DNA from 4 places in the Cytobacillus sp. FSL W7-1323 genome. Region 1 is predicted to be linked to each of the others. Evidence: predicted binding sites of a transcription regulator. Region 1 holds the regulator's gene; each other region holds the start of a gene.
What was found. The regulator LexA, encoded in region 1, represses DNA repair genes until DNA is damaged. The targets are predictions, from matches to a motif close to CGAACATATGTTCG.

Region 2: MKX67_RS15210 (UV damage repair protein UvrX) is a predicted target of LexA. The motif match lies at 3,417-3,430, and genes of this name have one in related genera.
Region 3: MKX67_RS06950 (DUF6434 domain-containing protein) is a predicted target of LexA. The motif match lies at 2,542-2,555, and genes of this name have one in related genera.
Region 4: uvrB (excinuclease ABC subunit UvrB) is a predicted target of LexA. The motif match lies at 1,723-1,736, and genes of this name have one in related genera.

What each region holds. Positions count from the first base shown of each region.
Region 1 is NZ_CP151998.1:2,048,510-2,054,035, reverse strand. It holds gene MKX67_RS10635 (DUF896 domain-containing protein) at 95-325, opposite strand; gene MKX67_RS10630 (recombinase family protein) at 798-1,463, opposite strand; gene MKX67_RS10625 (LysM peptidoglycan-binding domain-containing protein) at 1,478-1,810, opposite strand; gene lexA (transcriptional repressor LexA) at 1,969-2,589, shown strand; gene MKX67_RS10615 (DUF4257 domain-containing protein) at 2,786-3,070, shown strand; gene MKX67_RS10610 (hypothetical protein) at 3,795-3,980, opposite strand; gene MKX67_RS10605 (hypothetical protein) at 4,420-4,581, opposite strand; gene MKX67_RS10600 (hypothetical protein) at 5,031-5,378, opposite strand.
Region 2 is NZ_CP151998.1:3,005,994-3,011,519, forward strand. It holds gene MKX67_RS15195 (glucose 1-dehydrogenase) at 1-652, opposite strand, end outside; gene MKX67_RS15200 (LysR family transcriptional regulator) at 806-1,720, shown strand; gene MKX67_RS15205 (YolD-like family protein) at 1,738-2,067, opposite strand; gene MKX67_RS15210 (UV damage repair protein UvrX) at 2,091-3,350, opposite strand; gene MKX67_RS15215 (NADH-dependent flavin oxidoreductase) at 3,819-4,934, opposite strand; gene MKX67_RS15220 (SDR family oxidoreductase) at 5,020-5,526, opposite strand, start outside.
Region 3 is NZ_CP151998.1:1,339,756-1,345,281, forward strand. It holds gene MKX67_RS06940 (amidohydrolase) at 1-865, shown strand, start outside; gene MKX67_RS06945 (IS1595 family transposase) at 930-1,937, shown strand; gene MKX67_RS06950 (DUF6434 domain-containing protein) at 1,938-2,507, opposite strand; gene MKX67_RS06955 (hypothetical protein) at 2,680-3,087, shown strand; gene shc (squalene--hopene cyclase) at 3,177-5,054, opposite strand; gene MKX67_RS06965 (DUF2515 family protein) at 5,229-5,526, shown strand, end outside.
Region 4 is NZ_CP151998.1:3,959,236-3,964,761, reverse strand. It holds gene MKX67_RS20185 (AI-2E family transporter) at 1-878, shown strand, start outside; gene MKX67_RS20180 (hypothetical protein) at 1,174-1,578, opposite strand; gene uvrB (excinuclease ABC subunit UvrB) at 1,846-3,825, shown strand; gene uvrA (excinuclease ABC subunit UvrA) at 3,835-5,526, shown strand, end outside.

The sequences.
Region 1 (5,526 bases):
CCAGAAAGGTAAAAAATTATATAATTGTCATATAAAACAACAACAAAGGAAACTGTTCGTGACAGTTTCCTTTTAAAAATTTATAAACACAATCTTAGTGAAGTGGTTTATTTTGTTCACGTTTTAACTTCTCTGGTGTAACATCATTACCTTCAGGGTCAATAACAGTAACACCTTTTAATGTATTTAACATAGAAGCTCTAAACTTCTCTAAATATTCTTTTCTTAATTTAGATTGTTCCTTTGCTTCTGGTTCTGATAAACCTTCTGTTTTCGCTTTCTTAGCAAGCGAATTAATTCTCGCTAATTTTTCTTTTGAAATCATTGTGCTACACTCCTTCCCATCCAAAAAGTTCTTCATTCCATATGGAGAAGATACTTAATAGCCATATTACTAAATATGACTGCATTTTACAAGAAAGCAGTTTTACAATCATCTTTTGATTTTCATTTCAGACGCCAATAAGTTGGTATCGTATTGCTTTATTATTAGGTATGGCAATGTAGCAGTGTTCTCAACTTAAAAATGTGAGACTATTAATATAGGGAGCGTATGTATGTATGTATGTAAATAAGGGGAATAAGGGAATAATACTTTCACTAACAACTAACGTTAAATGAAAAAACACGGATGAATCCTCGGAAACAAATAACCATTCACAGTTCACTTGTCTGAACCCACGAACGATTGTAGGATCTTTTAGTATGCCTTTATCTTGCTTGGTATCAGTACTAATATTTCTTAGTTTTTAAGTTAAATTACAACTAATCAATCGACTTAACATATTATGCCTATATCATGATGATTCATTATCCATCTGCTCTATATCATCTATATATTCATTATACCTACGGTTTACTGTCGCTTTAGATATTTTATAACCAAAGCCTCTTAACGTTGCAGCAATTTCTGCAAAAGTAAGGTTATTTTGTCTCAATTTTACTATTTCTTCTATTGGTACCTCTATTCGTTCTCTTCCGTTTATATTTCCTTGGTTTTTTAAATTTTTTTCAGGTCGAAAGCCTTTTTGAACAGCTTTTTGCATCCCTCTTTTTATTTTTACATTATGTAGTTTTCTTTGATACTCTTCAACCATGCTAACAATTTGTAATACCATAGAATCAGAATCTGAAAGTTGCAATTCTCCATTATGGGCAATTGTATAAATCTTCCCATTTTCTTTAAGTATACAATGTAAGATGGCAATTTTAGCATTTCCTCTTCCAATCCTGGTTTCATCTTGAATAAGAACAGCCTCTGCTTGATTTTGTTTAAGTAACTCCAATAATTGCAACACACCAATTCTTTCTAAATCATAGCCACTTGCTTTCTCACGTATGACTTCAACTACATTCATATCCTTCATTCTCGCTAAATGTAAAAGTTCTTCTTCTTGTCTAGCAAGAGACGTTTCCTGGGTATCCTTCGTCGTACTCACCCTGCAATATATAATTACATTCATTCTCTTTCATTCCTTTAGTCTTCTAATATCACACTAGCTAAATTTGTTTCAGATATTATTTCACCATTTGTAATGGGAAGATATACCGTATCACCAGGATGTATTTTACCTAAATGTATATGATTAAATTCTTCTACCCAAGCAACAAAGTCTTTAGAAGACATATTATGGGCATCTTTAAACTCCTCCGCTATTTTCCATAAAGAATCTCCTTGTTTTACTTCAACTTTTACATATTCCTCCTGATTTGCATTACCAGTGTTCAAAAATAATAAGAAAACCATACCGAAACTAAAAGCGATAAGAATAATAGCATAACTATAAGAATTCCACAATTGTTTTATCATTAATTGCCACCCCTGAATAGAATATATGTTCGATTTAATAATTTTAGTATAATGCGAACATTTGTTTCTGTCAATAAGAAAATTCGAACTTATGTTTGTATCTATTTACTACTGATGGTATAATAATCTTAATGAAATTGACGAAGGTGCGTGATAGCGTGAAATTATCTAAGAGGCAGCAAGATATATTGAATTTTATAAAAGATGAAGTAAAACAAAAAGGTTATCCACCTTCCGTTAGGGAAATAGGTGAAGCTGTTGGACTTGCTTCAAGTTCAACCGTACATGGCCATCTAGCCAGACTAGAGAGTAAAGGTCTTATTCGTCGAGATCCGACAAAACCCCGTGCCATTGAGGTATTAAATCTAGAAGAGAGCAACCCAATACCTAAAGTGCAAACGGTGAACGTACCTATTATCGGTAAGGTTACTGCTGGTCACCCCATTACTGCGATTGAGAATGTTGAGGAATATTTCCCTTTACCTGAAAGAATGGCTCCGAGTGATGAAAATATCTTCATGCTTGAAATTATGGGAGAAAGTATGATTGAAGCTGGCATATTAGATGGTGATTATGTCATAGTCAAGCAGCAACAAACAGCAAATAATGGAGAAATCGTGGTTGCTATGACAGAAGATGATGAGGCCACCGTTAAGCGATTCTTTAAAGAGAAGAACTTTATCCGCTTGCAACCAGAAAACCCTACTATGGAGCCGATTATCTTGCACAATGTATCTATTTTAGGCAAAGTTATTGGTGTTTATCGTCAAATACATTAAAAAAGAGTGTCATTATTGACACTCCTTTTTAATAGTTTGCAATTATCTTTATATGTTACTCATACAATTATAAAATTTGAAAAATTCAGTAAAATAGAATCATTACATCGAGACAAAAATATATTATAATGAAATTTACACCAAGAATCAACCTAAGGTCGCAAAAAAATCTCGGCTTTAGGAGTGTGAAGGAAAAATGTTAATGAACATTCTCTTCGCTGCGTTGATTGGTGGAATTGTCGGTGTTGCAGGACATTTGCAGAGATTAGGCAAACTAGTCAAGCCACGGATGACGAAAAAATTCATTTATTTAGGGTTCTTAGAAGACATCTTACTAGGAGGACTGGCGGCCGTATTTGTCATTGTGACAACAACACCGGATTCCCCCACTGCTGTTTTCATCATCTCTCTCGTATCTGGTATGGGAGGTGAGGGTATCTTAAAATTATTAGATACCCTAAAAGTAAAAGATCAAGAATAAAATTTTATTCCGTTCTTATGAACGGTTTTTTGTTGTATATAACAAGAACAAATTTTATTTAGACAACTTCGCTTTTTACCTACTATTCTAGCGCTAGAAATACCCGCTTAAACAGTTCTATTTCACCTTTATGGAAGGGACATAACACATTTTCGTTTAACGTTTTGTGTTGCTTCTTAAATTGTAATATGTATGTCTTACACAGCCCATAGAACCACTCTCCTGAAGTACTGTTCATCCATTCAATACGAGCTAATGTTTTTAAATTTGATACCTACTACTTGACATGATGTTTTATGGGTAAATAAATATTAAAGCATTTTTCATGAAAACAAATAGCTAGGATGATTAAATGCCAATTATTCAATTGATTGGTAACTTGAACGACCTACTTCATCATACATACACCTTAAATTCAGTTCATAAATGAATCAATTGCCCCCCTTGATTTTACATACCCAATAACCCACAAGTACTAAATCGCTTAAAGTAACTATTTCTCATTGATTTCGACTATCCGCATCATTACTTATAATTTTTCTTCCTATTATTAATAAATAAATCTGTAGACAAACTCATTTAAGGAGTTTATCTACAGTCTGAAGCAGCCGTTAAAACGGTATTTGAAGATGCCTTTTAGTTTTAGCAATAGTTATTTTCCCATATATAAGCTTCCATTAAAACACAGTAAAAGCACTCTCAACTTACGGGGTTCCTAAGTTCCTTATACTTCAACTGCAACAATATCATCACAACAGATCGTAGTAATTCTTACACGAGCTTTCTTGTCACAACAACAATGATCGTGACGATCATCGTGACGATCACAGTCTGCTTTAGCTAGGAAGACTAAATTACCGCGAATATCGATAAACTCCCCGAACACATGGCCGCCACCTTTAAGAAACACTCTCACATCCTCACCACGGGAAACGTTCTTAAAGAACTCATCGCAGCCACAATCCTTATTGTCGTCTTTGCTGTAATTACCACAACCGTGATTGTTGTTGTCATATCCATATGAGTCTGAATATCTTGGTCTTCTTCCAAAAAAACAATTATTATATCCCATATCTCTTCCTCCTTTCTATCATTATGTTAATACTATATGTCGAGGGTATTGGAGGTGTACGGGCTATATCCCCCTGTTAAAAGACCATTTATTTTCTCTTTGTTTCTATCTTTTAATTTGCTATCCTATCCTAACTAAAATAAAGAAGCAGCCGTTATGGCTGCTTTGGTTGGACTCTTTTTAGTATCTAATAAAGAGATACCAAGTTGAATGTTAATACTCAACAGTTATACTCCTTGCATACATATCTGTTTAGACACAATAAAGAAACTCCTAACTATCGTGTTTCAACTGCAACGATATTATCGCAACAGATCGTAGTGATTCTTACACGATTTTTCTTGTCGCAACAATCATCGTGACGATCATCGTGACGATCACAGTTAGCTTTTGCTAAGAAAACTAAATTACCGCGAACATCAACGAATTCTCCTGTCACATGGTCGCCACCTTTAAGAAATACTCTTACATCCTCACCACGGGAGATATTCTTAAAGAACTCATCACAGCCACAATCCTTATTGTCGTTTTTACTGTAATTACCACAACCGTGATTGTTATTGTCATATGAGTCTGAATATCTTGAGCCTCTTCCATAGAAATTATTATTACATCCCATTTTTCTTCCTCCTTTCTATGATTATGTTAATACTATATGTGGATAATAAAGGAGGTGTACGGGCTATATCATCCTATTAAAAGACCATTTTATTTTCTCTGTGGACCTTCTTTTTGTTTGTCAAACCTATCTAACTAAAATAAAGAAGCAGCCTTTATGGCTGCTTTGAACTCGATTTTTGGTATCTATTAAATAGATACCAAGTTGAATGTTAATACTAAACAGTTATAGCCCTTGCATCCGCTAAGACACAATAAAGAAACTCCTAACTATCGTGTTTCAACTGCAACGATATTATCGCAACAGATCGTAGTGATTCTTACACGATTTTTCTTGTCGCAACAATCATCGTGACGATCATCGTGACGATCACAGTTAGCTTTTGCTAAGAAAACTAAATTACCGCGAACATCAACGAATTCTCCTGTCACATGGTCGCCGCCTTTAAGAAATACTCTCACATCCTCACCACGGGAGATATTCTTAAAGAACTCATCACAGCCACAATCCTTATTGTCGTTTTTACTGTAATTACCACAACCGTGATTGTTGTTGTCATATCCATATGAGTCTGAATATCTTGAGCCTCTTCCATAGAAATTATTATTACATCCCATTTTTCTTCCTCCTTTCTATGATTATGTTAATACTATATGTGGATGGTCTTAGAGTTGTACGGGCTATATCCCCCTGTTGAAAGACCATTTTATTTTTCTCTGTGGACCTTTTTTGTTTTTCAAACCTATCCTAGCAAATATATAAAAG
Region 2 (5,526 bases), 960 kb from region 1:
CAGCCACTTCATAGTCATTACCGAAACGGTCTAACGGTATTTTATTTGTTGGACGTGTTTTTAACATATCTGCTGTTAATGGCGTACGGATTGTTCCCGGTGCAATCGCATTAATTTTGATACCTTTTGAACCATAGACTGCAGCAATATGCTTCGTATAACCGACTACCGCATGTTTTGACGCCGTGTAAGCGGCTCCACCCATTTGTGCAACAAGACCTGCAATGGAAGCAATATTGACGATTGTTCCTTCACCGCGCTTTATCATATTTGGTAATACAAGGTTTGTAATTTTATAAATGGCTTTCACGTTAATATCAAATATTAAATCCCATTGTTGCTCTGTTGTTTCTAAACTGTTCGTGTATTTATCAAAAATTCCAGCATTATTGATAACAACATCAATCTGACCGTAGTTATCCATAGCTGTTTTTACCATATTTTCTAAATCCGCTTGTTCTGTTACATTGACTTTTACCGCTAAAGCTTCCCCGTTGTTTTCCTTTATTTCTGTTACTACTGCTTCAGCACCTTCCATATTTAAGTCAGCAACAATTACTTTCGCTCCTTCACTAGCAAAACGAAGGGCTTCAGCCTTGCCCATACCAGATGCTGCCCCTGTAATAATAGCTACTTTATTTTGTAATCTCATAACTGTCTCCCCTTTGAAAGTAAATTAAATTAGGATAAGTGATTGCCTATTCCTTTGTCCTACGTTTACTATTGTAAAATAGTCTTTTAATAACGTATAATACATATTTATCTATAATTTATAACTTTGAAGTTATGAAAGAGGTGGATAGTTTTGGAGCTTTTACAGTTACGCTATTTTCAAAAAGTAGCTCATTTAGAAAGCATCACAAAAGCAGCGAATGAATTACATGTATCTCAACCAGCATTGAGTAAAATGATTGCAAGACTTGAACATGATTTGGGGGCATCTCTTTTCGATCGTCAAGGACGAACCATTCGCTTAAATGATTTTGGTCGCTCTTATTTAAATAGAATCAATCGTGTGTTTTTTGAATTGGAGGAAGGCGAGCGTGAAATAGAAGAAATGGTAACGACACAACATCGTATCACTTCGGTTTCCATTGCCCTGCCACATATCTTACCCTTCTTTATTGGAGAGTTTATGAAGGAGCATCCTAATGTTCATATTAAACAATACACCGGCACAGCAGCAGCGATGAAAAAGCAATTAGAGGATGGAGATATTGATTTTTGTATTTCTATGAGGCCTATCGAAGGGACAGAAATTGAGTGGATGACCCTCCTTGATGAGGAAATCTTTTTATCTGTTCCACCTGATCACCACCTTGCCCACCGATCTTCGGTTCATTTAAATGAAGTATGTAACGAGGTATTTATTAATCGTCCGATGGGCTATGATTTTAGAGATTTAACGGATCAGTTTTGCTCTGAAGCAGGCTTCACTCCCCATACTCCGCTTGAACTTGAAGAAGCAGGGGCTATTTTACGATTGATTGAGCTCGGTTTAGGGATTTCTTTTACACCACAGTTATCATTATTGCAAGAGAATTTACCGAAAACAGTGCAACTCCCGATCACTGCTCCTCGTTGTCGACGTAATATTGGACTCGCCTGGCATAAAGGACGTTATTTCTCTCAGGCTGCGACTGATCTCCATCAATTTACGGTGCGTTTTTTCAAACACATCGCTCTTACTTATTTTGACGATCAGAGTGTTGGCGATTGATACGGGGTATAGTTAACTTAACTTTCTTCTATATGAATGATTTCTGGTAGGAAAATGATATCAATACTGTCATCCTCCTTTACTACTCGAAGCGATTGTTTGAATGTATCTACATAATGAATGCGACCGGAAATAGTCACTTGTTCTCCTCGACGGAACAAGGTAAATGTTAACAAAGTATGAAACGCCATGGCCTCGCTAATCACCTCATCGAACTGTTCATATTGTTGTTCATCTAACTGAGGTTTAGTTTGTTTATGGTGACTTTCATCATACTCTCTTAAAAGCTTGACATGTTCCGGTAGCATCATTGAAACCCATTTCTTATTCCCACGATCACGAAGCATCACTTATTCCTTCTTTCTCATTACTATTTTTTATGGCCACCGACAAGTGTTGCTCTATGTCTCGCTGTACCTGCATCGGTATAAGAAACCGCTCGCAATAAGGAAGCAGATCCGAAGCGGGCACGAATGCGATCGACGGTATAGCCGAGCTTGCGCTTGTTAAAGCCGTTTTGATCAAATAAACTAAGCTGATACTCGTGATCATCGGTTATTTGTCCAAGAGAAATAGTAATCTTCCGAACCGTTTTGCCGTTATAATGTTCATCTAATAAAGCTAAACAAACATGATAAATGGTCATTGTTACATTTGTCGGCTCCTCCATTGTCCGAGAACGATAAAATCCACCACCAAACTCATCCTTGCTATATCCAAGCCCAAAATGAACGGTTCTTCCAGCCTTACGATGTGTGCGCGCCCTTCTTGCAACCTCCTCACACATCTCTAAAACAACATGCTTGATTTCTTCTCTATCAGTATAATCTCGAAGCAAGATTTGACTTTTCCCAAAGCTAATTTGACCTTGTAAAATCGGAGCACCGATTTCTGACAAATCTATTCCCCATGCGTGATAATATAGCTGATTGCCCATAATACCAAACTTTTTTTCTAGTGTAGTTAGATTAAAATGGGCAAGCTGACCAACCGTGAAAATGCCCATACTGTTCAAATTTTTCTCCATTCTACTGCCTATACCCCACATTTGACTTAATGGAGAAATCGGCCAAAGCTTTTCTTCTATCTGCTCATAAGTCCACTCAGCAATACCAGCCTTCTTTGCTTCTAAATCAAGACAAAGCTTTGCCATTAACATATTAGGACCAATTCCAACAGATGAAGGTAGTTGAAATTCCCTTTCGATATCATCTTTTATCTTTTGGGCAATCGTATAGGCGTCACCCCATATATGTTCTGTTCCGTCAATACGAATAAAACTTTCATCGACACTATAAGTGTGCACAGCCTCTTTTGGTACATAGCGATGAAATACACGTGTAATTTCCATAGAGACACGTAAATACGTAGCCATCTTTGGCTCTTCAATAATAATGCGCGGGTCATTGGGTACTTCAAATAGCCGCGACCCTGTTTTTATGCCAAATTCTTTCTTCATTCTCGGTGAAGCAGCAAGAATGACACTACCTTTACGATCATGATTTCCCGCCACTACAAGATAGCATTCCATTGGATCTAATCCCCGTATAACAGCTGAACAACTGGCATAGAAGCTCTTCATATCTATACATAAAATTTGTTGTTTTGGCATTACACTATAATCAACCATTAGATTGCCTCTTCTCACTATAAAATAAGAACTTATGTTCCGTTTATTTATACCCATAATATTAACCGAATATACGTTCTCTTTCAATGGAAATTTTACGACGAATTTCTTATATTCGACTGCCTAGACAAAAGCTGGGATTAAATAAGAATAGCTCTATCATTAGATGAGATGGACTATGGGTAAAACAAACTCTTGTACAGCAGAAGGCTGCTCCTTCCATTATTCTATGTATAAATATTCGACATATTATGATATTTTACCTAAATCTATAATCAAAAAAAGTCCCAGCTTTTCCTCCTTTATTTGACATGCCTGTTATTTAACGGGAATGTTTAATGGATAGTCGAAAAAATCAGTGTTGCTCCGCTTCTTTGGCGGTTTGTACGAGCAAATCTCTTTTGTAACCAAAATAAGACACAAAAAAAACATGAACAAATTGTTCATGTTCCTGTTTTCTAAAGATTCCTAGCGAGTAAATGGGACCCAACCTTCTGCAGCTAGGATCACTTCCCATAATCCGTTCGGAATGTCATATTTATCTCTTTCTTTTAAATTCAGGGCATATTCTATTTTCTCAAGACGATCTTCCTGAATATATGCAGCCCATCTTGGTGAAATGAGCAATTCTCTACCTATAGCAATAAGCGGGATATTTCGTTCTCTAACAGCTAATGCATCATCAGGTGAATTCACTTTTCCAACGGCCATCAACGGAACGCGTCCGTTAATTACTTCATTCACCAGCTCAATTCTTGTGCGCTCTGTATCCGCCCCGCGGTGAGGAGTAGATAGTGCATGCATAAGGGAAATGTGCAAATAATCGAATGGAAGATTTGATAAGGCATCCACTAGTTGAAAGGTTTCAGTCATTGTTAAACCAGGTGTCGACGGCTCTTCAGGTGAGAAGCGATAACCGAAAATAAATGGTCTCTTTGCATGCTTATCAATCGCTTTTTGGCAAGCTTCCGCAACAGCCAATGGAAACTTCATCCGATTTTCTACGGATCCACCCCATTCATCCGTACGGTTATTCGTATAAGGGGAATAAAACTGCTGTACTAAATACCCGTTTGCACCATGAATTTCTACTCCATCAAAACCTGCTTCAATTGCTCTTCTCGTTGCTTCTCCAAAAGCTTCGATGATTTCTTCAATTTCCCCTGTCGATAGGGCACGAGCCTTTTGGTTATCACGATCGATATTTGATGCAGATACAACATCACCATCGGGAACAAGTTCAGAGGGACATGAAATGCCGCCGTGATGAATTTGTATCACCGCTTTTGCCCCTTCTTGTTGAACCGTCTCGGCTAGTTTTTTTAAACCAGGAATAAATTGGTCATCGTAAATAGCCGGTTGACCAGGAAAAGCTTTACCATTTGGTGTTACATTGGCGCAAGCAGTAATAACTGTACCTAAATCCTTTGCACGGGCCTTAATAAAGACTAATTCTTCTTCCGAAATAGAGCCATCTTCATTAGAAGAATAATGTGTCATCGGTGCGAGTGCAAGTCGATTTTTAACTGTCACACCGTTAGGAAATGTATAGGATTCAAATAATGGTTCAAATTTTGCTTTCATATCTATCACCTTTTCTCTATAAATATCTTCACGATTTCACCATATAGATAAAAACAGCCCGATGCAAACCATTCAACTTGAAACATTATTTTTTATTAAACACACCGCGTCCAGCCCATTCAAATAATCTGGGAGCAATGGCAAATACTTTACTTCCTAAATTCATCCACCTTGGGAGATTGACCTCTCTTGTTGGCGTCAACATCACATCAACAACTTTTCGCGCAACATACTCCGGCTTTAACATATATCGCTGAACATTTTTCACATATGTGCCTTCTTTATCGGCAATATCAAAAAAATTCGTCTCAATTGGGCCTGGGTTCACTGTTGTAATATACACACCTTGAGAAGCAACTTCCATCCTTAGGCTATTAGAATAACCTAATACTGCATGTTTGGTTGCAGAATAGGTACTTGATTTCGGCGTGGCAATTTTTCCAGCTTGTGAAGCGATATTGATAATATGCCCGCTTTTGGTCGCTAACATTTTTGGCAATACTTGCTGAGTGCAAGCAATTAAACCCAGTACATTCACATCGAACATGCTTTTTACTTCTTTCATATCTGCATCATGAGCATAAGTGAAAAT
Region 3 (5,526 bases), 710 kb from region 1:
AGAATACGCATCGAATTTACAAAAACAAGTCTTACAAGAAGCAGGGTTTGACATTCAAGAAAACGTAGGAGGAGCACAAACAGCATTCGTTGCCGAATATGGAAGCGGGAAGCCTGTTATTGGAATATTAGGAGAATTTGATGCCTTACCAGGACTTTCACAAGCGGTATCTACAAACAGGGAAGAGATTATTAGTGGTGGACCTGGACATGGATGTGGACATAATTTGTTAGGAACCGCTGGTGTGGAAGCTGTTATCGCGATGAGCGAAGCAATGAAAACGAGTGAAATAAATGGAACGATTCGTTATTATGGATGTCCTGCAGAAGAAGTTCTTTCTGGGAAAACATTTATGGCAAGACAAGGAGTATTTAATGATTTAGACTGTGCATTAACTTGGCATCCAGGTGTAGCGAATTTTGTTGTCAATATGTCAATGCAAGCAATGGTTTCGGTAGAATATCAATTTAAGGGAATAACTGCTCATGCTGCTGGAGCTCCGCATGCAGGGAGAAGTGCATTAGATGCCGTGGAATTAATGAATGTTGGAGCAAATTATATGAGAGAGCATGTATTAGATGGCTCAAGGATACATTATGTCATTACTAATGGCGGCCTTGCACCTAATATCGTACCTGATCAAGCAAGTGTATGGTATTATTTGCGTGCAACTACGAAAGAACAAGTAGATAGTATGTTCAACCGATTAGAGAAAATTGCACAAGGTGCAGCACTAATGACTGAAACAAAAGTTGAGCATCAAGTGAAGGCATATGCGTACAATGTCTTGCCTAATGACACACTTAATAAGGTAATGTTAAAAAATATGGAAGGTGTGTCTTTTTCATTGGCTGTTTTCGTATAGATTGTTGCTTTCTTGACCATACTTATAAAGGGTTGATAAATGGGGTTTAAGGAGGCGTTCAAGTATGTGGAAAGATGTATATGAAGAGTTCAGCGAACTAACCAAATCAGAGCAAATGGCTTTATTTAATGCTATGAAACAGGATTTATTTCCAGACGAACCAGATAAGATTAATAAACTACTCAAAAGCATTCGTGAAGCCCGATTTGCTTCTGGTTTAGGGTGCGTTCATTGTGGAAGTACATCTGTAAAAAGAAACGGTAAATATCGTTCAAGACAACGCTATCTGTGTAATGATTGCGGAAAGTCCTTCAACGATATGACGAATACACCATTTTCAGGCTCTCGCTACCCTGAAAAGTGGATAAAATACATTGAACTAATGGTCGAAGGTTACACCCTACCGAAAATCGCTGAACGCTTAAAAATTCATATATCAACTGCATTCTATTGGAGACATAAAATCCTGAACGCATTAGGAAGTCTTGGTTTTAATCAACTGCAAGGTATCGTTGAAAGTGACGAGACCTTCTTTCGAGAGTCTATGAAGGGTCGTGAAATTACCCATAGAAAAGCCAAGAAACGTGGAGAAAAGGACAAGAAAAGAGGGATTTCTAATCTTAAAATAGCAGTTGTCGTGGCACAAGACCGAAATGGTAATATGATTGCTCGGAAAGCAGGAACAGGTCGTGTAAAGGCAGAAGAAATTGATACTGTGATAGGTGAGTATATTCACCCGTCTGCTTTGTTATGTACAGATACAGCAACTAACTACAAGAAATTCGCCAAACTAAAAGGATTACAACACGAAACAGTTAATGAAAGCCAAAAACAACGGGTGAAAAAAGGCATATACCATATTCAACACGTCAATAACTCTCATAATCGTTTGAAAGGTTGGATGGAACGTTTTCAAGGGGTGGCAACCAAATACTTAGATAATTACCTCAACTGGTTTCGTTGGCTTGAAATAGGCAAACAAATAGCATTTGATGAACGAGTCAAACAAATGCTTGTTTCTGCCTGTCGAAAATCAAGTCACACCACAATAGAAATGTTGAGATGTGCTTAACTAATTATTAGACGTATATTTATTGCTTCCAGGGAGTTTTTTGATGTTGTTCCACGCTTCAATCGCTTCCTCACGACTTTTTCCTTGATTATTAGAGTCGGCAAAAAAATCACGAATAAATTGATTGTATTCAAATTGAGGAGCGATTTTTTTCTTGTACAATGGGTTTTTCTTTCGTTCTTCTTCTTTATACCAAGCATCTACAACATCTCGATACGTTTTTCCAATGTTAGTTTTAAAATAGTTTTGGATATAGGTAGAAAAATGAAAATTAGGGATAACTGTCTTGAAAAAGGCTCTTACATTTTGACTACAACGATGGTTTTTCGAAATGACTGTATCAAGACTTAAATCGACCTGTGGTTCTGACTTACTATTCACCTTTGATTTTCTAATTGGCTTTTTTATCTCTCCTGTTCGAAGAAATGTTTCAATTCTATCGGAAATCTCTATTTTTGAACCAGAAGCACTTATTCCATTTTCTCTGCAAAAAGATTGTAATTCTTCCTTTAACCAATAGAAATCTTTAAAACTATCTACACTAATATCTTTTGTTAGATTTGGTCTCATATTCTACACCTCAATATTCACTTATTTCTATTATAGAACAATTGTTCCTGTTAATCAAAAATAATCATAAGCAAAAACAACAAAGTTTACGAAAACAGCCTTTTCATTTAATCAAGATGAATTAAATTTTGCAGAAAAGTTGGTAGCAACAGTCGATAACGAAGTTGTTGAAATGTCCAAGAAGCAGTTCGGTATTGAACTAGAAGATCTATTACCAACGGATAAAAATCATTTCAAACATTTGAAAGGGCAATGTATAGGGGGATCAACAGATGTTGGTGATGTAAGTTGGATTACACCTGTAGGTCAAATCATGACAACTTGTGCACCAGTTGGTGTTCAACCCCATTCTTGGCAAGCTACAGCTTCTTATGGGTCCTCCATTGGACTGAAGGGGATGCATTTAGCAGCAAAATCAATGGCATTAACTTTATTTGATTTATTGACGGATACAAATTTAATCGATGTGGCAAGAGAAGAGTTTGTTAAAGAGACTGCTGGAAAGAAATATGAAGCAGCAATTCCTGATGATTTACGACCACCATCGTTAAAAAGTATGAAAGAATTAGTTCGTATGTAGCAGGGAAGTTGATTGGATAGGAATTATTGTGTAGATAAGCCTTAACAATATTCATTAGAATTGCTAAGGCTTTTTTTGTTTTGATTTCCTCATTCCTCTCCATATTTCTCACGATAATGTGATAAGGCTAAAAGAGGGAAAATGTAACGGTAACTGTGATAATGAAAATAAATCGCACCAGCGAGGCCTTGCCCTGCTGGGTAGTCTTCGCTCCAATCGTCATTGTCCAAAGATGTGAGGAGGTATTTTATGCCTCTTTTAATTGTCTCATCTGGCTTCTGACTTACCGAAATTAATGCATCTATGGCCCATGCAGTATGTGTGAGCGTACTATCACCTAATGGAATATATTTTTTTTGTTTATCACTTAAAGCGGATTCCCCATAACCTCCATCAGCATTTTGAATGGATCGTAGCCAGCTTGTAGCCTTCTTGATCATTTGACTTTTATTATCATATGCAATTGCTGATAATCCCGTAAGAGCTGCCCAAGTCCCGTATATATAGCAAATGCCCCATCTGCCATACCATGAACCGTTCTTTTCTTGGTGTGTTTTAAGCCATTCAATACTTTTGTCGAAATGAGAATGTTGGTGTGGCATTTGTGTGTAATTGCCTAAAAACTCCATGGCTCTTCCTGTTAAATCGGCACTGCTTGGATCGGTGAGAATAAATTCACTATCTTGGATTGGTACTAAAGCTAGTAACTTATTATTGGTATTCTTTTCAAAAGCTGGCCAACCGCCATCATCATTTTGCATGGAAACGAGCCAATTCACGCCTAAATTCCAAGCCTCTTTTATGTTATCATCGATTTTTGCAGAGTTTGTAATTGCACGAAGAGTGGCTGAGGTATCATCAGTATCTGGCTGAAAAGTGTTAATGTTAGAAAATCCCCAAGCTCCTGGTTTTGTCTTGGGATTATGAATGATCCAATCTCCAAATTTATATTGTTGTCTACTAAGTAAATAATTAGTTGCTTTCTTTATCATTGGATCATTTGGTGTTAATCCAGCTTTTTGTAAAGAATAACTGAGCAAGCTTGTATTCCAAACAGAAGCAGTAGTGAATTGGATATGTGTATGACCCTTTACTTTTGTCTTGAATCCGTATAATCCTTTTACCGCATTCTCAATTAACGGATCATCTTTTTTATGTCCTAATGAAAGTAATGCAAACACCATTAAAAATGTCGAGCTAATATAGCCAAATAAGGTCCCGTCAGGTTCTAGGTGATTCATCATATATTGTTTTGCACGGCTCATACTCAGTTGGTGTAACTCTTGTGGTAGGCCTATAATTTTCTTAATACTTGATTTGATTGTTTTGTGTATGGTTCGCCATTCAGAGGAACGGGACCAACTAAAATTTGCTTCCTCTCTCGAAGTGAACAGATCTGATAAATCTGGACTGCTGGCTGTTCGAAAACGAAACCTCTTTTCTGCGATAATCATAATGGGAACTATATTTGCTCTGCCGTATACGGAGATGCTATAGAAATTAATTGGCATGATAGGTTGGATGAGCATTAGTTCAATTGGTAGGGGAAAGAACTTTGGCCATTCATACTGTCCTGTGATGGTAAGAATCAGCTTGGTTAGGAAATGGGTTTCCTCTATGCCCCCTTGTTGTAAAATGAATCGTTTTGCTTTTTTCATTCGATCATCTTTTTTATCGATATAACCAGAATACAACAATGCATGATATGCCTCGACAGTTAAGGAAAGACTGCCTCCTCTTTCATCGTAATAATGTTTCCATGCTCCGTTTTCCTCTTGTTTACTTAGTATCCTTTTAACCAATTGTTTTATCATCTCTTCATCATCAATTTCCAAACTTCTTAATAAAATAATCATATACGTATCAGTGGATATACTAGATTCAAAAGGATATTCCCAAGTACCCGAAGTTGTTTGGTCAGCTCTTAAAGTAGTAATTAAATGATTGATTCCATTTGAGACCTTCATGATATTCACCCTTTTCGTTACTTTTCCTAACAATGTAAGCAATATTAATACATGAGTATTCATTGGACAAAATTATCATTCATAATGGTGGTGTTTTCCATATTTTTAATTCATAAATGGCGAAGAAAAAGCTTAAAATCTTCTATTACTAGGAGAAAGCTAAAAAAAGAATTAGTGACCTTACTAAAGAAAAACAAGCAGAACACAATAAATGAACTTAATCTTGACGAACAACAGATTCTAGAAAAGATAAACCAACAAACAACAGCTTGTAATCTCAATAATGTGACAAGAACAAATGCTTATCTCGCGTTTTATTTGAAATACCCCCAAGTGCATTGGGCTTTGCTAGCCCATTTCGTCTCCAGAAATGCGGGTTGGAATATGACAGATTTAAAGGGGGATTTATTATCAAAGATATTAAGTGAGACAGAACAGAATGCGTTCTTTCAATTTATGGAACGAGCCAATT
Region 4 (5,526 bases), 1.9 Mb from region 1:
TGGTGCTTGTCGTTAGTATTTTTGTACCAAAAATTTCAGCCCAATTGGCAGGGTTATTAAATGAACTACCTACCTATGTTAAACAAACAGAACAGTTCTTTAACAACTTCTCGCAATCTGAGGGTTATCGCTGGTTAATGAATCAAGATTATGTAACACAAGAAGAAATAATGGGTTATTTAGTTGATTATGCTAATCAACTTCCACAAAGGATTACGAATGGTCTCAGCGATTTAGTTGGATTAGTTGCAAATATAGCCATTACGATTATTACTGTACCATTCCTTTTATTCTTTATGTTAAAAGACGGGGAGAAGTTCCCACCTGCACTAGGGAAGTTTGTTCCCAAAAGTTATCGTGCTGAAGCAATTGATACATTAAAAGAAACAGGTAAAACTCTTTCTTCCTATATTCAAGGTCAGATTACGGTCGCATTATTCGTCGGGACAGCGTCTTTTATCGGTTTCTTAATTATTGACCTACCATACGCAATTGTTTTGGCATTAATTATTTCAGTAACGAATATTATTCCTTATGTTGGACCATTTATTGGTGGTGCACCGGCGGTTATAGTTGGGCTATTTGAATCACCTACGATGGCGATTTTAGCAATAATAGTCATCGTCGCCGCACAACAATTAGAAGGTAATTTAATTTCACCATTAATTTTAGGGAAAACATTAAATACCCATCCAGCAACAATCATTATTATCTTATTGGTAGCAGGAAACTTAGCTGGTATATTAGGCATGTTACTTGCTGTACCAACATACGCCGTTGGGAAAACCATTGTATTAAGCGGTGTTCAATTTATAAAAGCAAGGAAAATGGCAAAAGAGATGGAAGCTGAAAAAGGTCCGCATCCAGCAGATATATAAATGAGTAGAACCCCATCAAAGTGAGATGGGGTTCTACTTTTCTTAGGGAAAAGCGTTTAGTTTTTAAAGTTTTTAATAAAAAGAAAGGTTAACTAATTAGAATGAGAAATATGAGCTGACGTGCGTGTTGTTGATTAATAAGAAGGGTTTTAGTGGGTAGGTGTAATTGACTTGTATAACTCCTTGATTCAATCATTGTATGTGTTCAATTAAACCTGTTTATCTATTCAAATTTACTAGATGCCCCCAACTATGGACTAATTCTATAACTCATTTATGTAGAAGGAAATTTCATTTAGCTAACCCAAATCCAAATACTAAATACACCTATTGGGAATAGAAGAAAGACAGGGATAAGCCATTTTCGATATTTATAACTAAAAGTATAATCTCCTTTTTTACGGTCAAAGGTGTTTTTAGAGAAGAGTATCCTGTAGGTGAAAAAGACGTAACTGACAACGAAAAGCAGTAGAAATGTAATGAGAAAGAGCCATTTCATATCAACGAAGCCCAAGTTTGTGACACGAAGTATTTCTGCTATAACAAAAAGCCCCGAAAGGCATACAGCACCAACAATTTTAATGACGAAGTCTTTTTCATATGCTTTTTCCTCGTCATTACTGTTTATATAATCTTTAATGGTTTTTAGGGCATAAATAAAAACGGCTAGCCACGCAAATGCAAAAATAAAACCAAACAAAAAATCACCTCGTCTATTTCGCCATATAACAAAAGACGATTTTATATAGAATAAAGTTTCAAAATAAATGAAAAGTTAATTTGTACCTTCATACCCGTTTATTTTAATCCTAACCTTCTTTTCATCTCTTTGTCGAATGGATATCGAATATTTGTTCGCTTTTTTGTGGTTTAGATAAGAGGATTTGTGGTAGAATGAGGATATAGAAAATCGGAATGTAATAATGATTAGACACGCTTTACTTTTTACATAGAGGAGGTTTCTGATTTGGATCAAACATTTGAGTTAGTTTCAAAATATTCCCCACAAGGTGATCAACCTGCAGCTATTAAAGAGCTTGTAAATGGGATTCAAGAGGGGAAAAAGCATCAGACATTACTAGGTGCAACTGGAACCGGGAAAACGTTCACTGTTTCTAACGTCATTAAAGAAGTGAATAAACCAACGTTAGTAATTGCTCATAATAAGACGTTAGCAGGTCAATTATATAGTGAATTTAAAGAGTTCTTTCCCAATAATGCGGTAGAGTATTTTGTTAGTTACTATGACTACTATCAACCAGAAGCATATGTACCATCCACTGACACATTTATTGAGAAAGATGCGAGTATTAATGATGAAATAGATAAGCTCCGCCATTCAGCTACCTCCTCATTATTTGAAAGAAATGATGTTATCATCATCGCCAGTGTTTCTTGCATCTATGGTTTGGGATCTCCTGAGGAATATAGAGAGCTTGTCTTAAGTTTAAGGACGGGAATGGAAATAGAGCGAAATCAATTATTAAGGAAGCTAGTCGACATACAATATGAGCGCAATGATATGAACTTTATACGTGGGACATTTCGTGTACGCGGTGATGTCGTAGAGATATTCCCTGCTTCGAGAGACGAGCATTGTTTACGTGTGGAGTTTTTTGGAGATGAAATAGATCGGATTCGTGAAGTCGATGCTTTGACCGGTGAAATTTTAGGTGATCGTGATCATGTAGCCATTTTCCCGGCATCTCACTTCGTTACCAGAGAAGAGAAAATGCGTGTAGCCATCGAAAATATTGAAAAAGAATTAGAAGAAAGGCTGGCTACCTTACATGAAGAAGGCCATTTATTACAGGCACAACGCCTAGAACAAAGAACGCGATATGATCTAGAAATGATGAGAGAGATGGGTTTTTGTTCAGGGATTGAAAACTACTCCCGTCATTTAACTCTTCGTCCAGCTGGTTCGACTCCTTATACTTTACTTGATTACTTCCCAAAGGACTTCTTACTTGTTATTGATGAATCTCATGTGACATTGCCGCAAATAAGAGGGATGTATAATGGTGACCAAGCCCGTAAGAATGTATTAGTAGAACATGGTTTTCGTCTTCCTTCTGCAATGGATAACCGTCCTCTTACTTTTTCTGAGTTTGAAGATCATATTAGCCAGATTGTTTATGTTTCTGCGACTCCTGGTCCGTATGAATTAGAACAAACACCTGAAATGATTGAACAAATCATTAGACCTACTGGATTGTTAGATCCTATTATTGATGTCCGACCGATAGAGGGACAGATTGATGATTTAATTGGTGAAATTAATGATAGAATTGAGAAAAATGAACGTGTACTCATTACCACTTTAACGAAAAAAATGTCTGAGGATTTAACGGATTATTTAAAGGAAATTGGTATGAAGGTTCAATACCTACATTCCGAAGTGAAAACCCTTGAGAGAATCGAGATTATTAGGGAGCTTCGTATGGGTACCTATGATGTGTTAATAGGTATTAATTTGTTGCGAGAAGGGCTTGATATTCCAGAAGTTTCACTCGTAGCGATTCTTGATGCCGACAAAGAAGGATTTTTACGTTCAGAACGTTCACTTATCCAAACGATTGGGCGTGCTGCTCGTAATGCAAATGGTCAAGTTATAATGTATGCTGACCGAATGACAGACTCCATGACAAAAGCTATAAGTGAAACAAAACGCCGCCGTAGCATTCAAGAAGATTACAACACAGAACACGGTATCACGCCACAGACGATACAAAAAGAAATTCGTGATGTGATTAGAGCGACACAAGCAGCGGAAACGCCAGAGGAGTATAATAGTGCTGATAAATTAAGTCAATTAAATAAAAAAGAACGTCAAAAATTAATAGCAGATATGGAGAAAGAGATGAAGACTGCAGCAAAGGATTTAAATTTCGAACGAGCGGCAGAGCTTCGTGATCTTATTCTTGAACTGAAGGCGGAAGGATGATGAACGGAAATGGCAATGGAGAAATTGATTGTTAAAGGTGCAAGGGCACATAATTTAAAAAATGTCGATGTAACAATCCCAAGGGATAAGCTTGTTGTCTTAACGGGATTATCAGGATCGGGAAAATCGTCCTTAGCGTTTGATACGATTTATGCAGAAGGACAGCGCCGTTATGTTGAATCCCTCTCTGCCTATGCAAGACAGTTCTTAGGACAAATGGATAAGCCGGATGTGGATACGATTGAAGGTTTATCTCCTGCGATTTCTATAGACCAGAAAACAACTAGTAAAAACCCTCGTTCAACGGTAGGAACTGTAACAGAAATCTATGATTATTTGCGTCTATTATTTGCGAGAGTAGGACACCCAACCTGCCCTAATCATAATATAGAAATTTCTTCTCAAACTGTTGAACAAATGGTAGATCGTATTATGGAATATCCGGAAAGAACAAGATTGCAAGTACTGGGACCTGTTGTTTCTGGTAGAAAAGGAACACATGTAAAGGTATTAGAAGAGGTAAAGAAACAAGGGTTTGTTCGTGTTCGGGTTGATGGTGATATGCTCGATTTAGGAGAAGAAATCGAGCTTGAGAAAAATAAAAAACATTCTATTGAAGTGGTTATTGACAGAATTGTTGTGAAGGAAGGCGTGGAGGCCAGATTAGCTGACTCGCTCGAAACAGCACTGAAAATGGGAGAAGGAAAAGTCATAGTTGATGTGATTGGAGAAGAGGAATTATTATTCAGTGAAAATCATGCATGTCCTATTTGTGGTTTTTCAATTGGAGAACTTGAACCAAGAATGTTCTCTTTTAATAGTCCTTTCGGTGCCTGTCCCGATTGTGATGGCTTAGGTGTAAAGTTAGAAGTAGATCCGGATTTAGTCATCCCTAATAAAGATCTCACATTGAAGCAGCATGCGATTGCACCTTGGGAACCGAATAGCTCACAATACTACCCGCAGCTTTTGGAAGCAGTATGTACGCACTATGGCATTGATATGGATATCCCCGTATCAGCTATTCCAGATGAACAAATAGATAAAATCCTTTATGGTTCTGGTAAGGAAAAAATATATTTTAAATATGAAAATGATTATGGCCAAGTGCGTGAATCACATATTGTCTTTGAAGGTGTGATGAATAATATCAAGAGAAGATATAAGGAGACAAGCTCTGATTATATTCGTGAACAGATGGAGAAGTACATGGGGGAACATAAATGTCCTACGTGTAAAGGCTACCGTCTTAAGAAAGAAAGCTTAGCAGTCTTGATTGATGGTCATCATGTTGGGAAGCTTACAGATTTATCTGTTGAAGAAGCTTATGACTTTTTTGGGCAATTACACTTAACAGAAAAAGAAATGAAAATTGCTAATTTGATCATGAGAGAAATTAAAGAACGTCTTGGATTTCTTATTAATGTTGGCTTGGATTATTTAACGCTGAGCCGGGCTGCTGGAACTCTCTCAGGTGGGGAAGCCCAACGAATTCGTTTAGCCACCCAAATTGGTTCACGGTTGACTGGAGTGTTGTATATTCTTGATGAACCTTCTATTGGATTGCATCAAAGGGATAATGACCGATTAATCGAAACGTTAAAGAACATGCGTGATATCGGTAATACGTTAATTGTGGTAGAGCATGATGAAGATACGATGCTTGCAGCGGATTATTTAATTGATGTGGGTCCAGGTGCA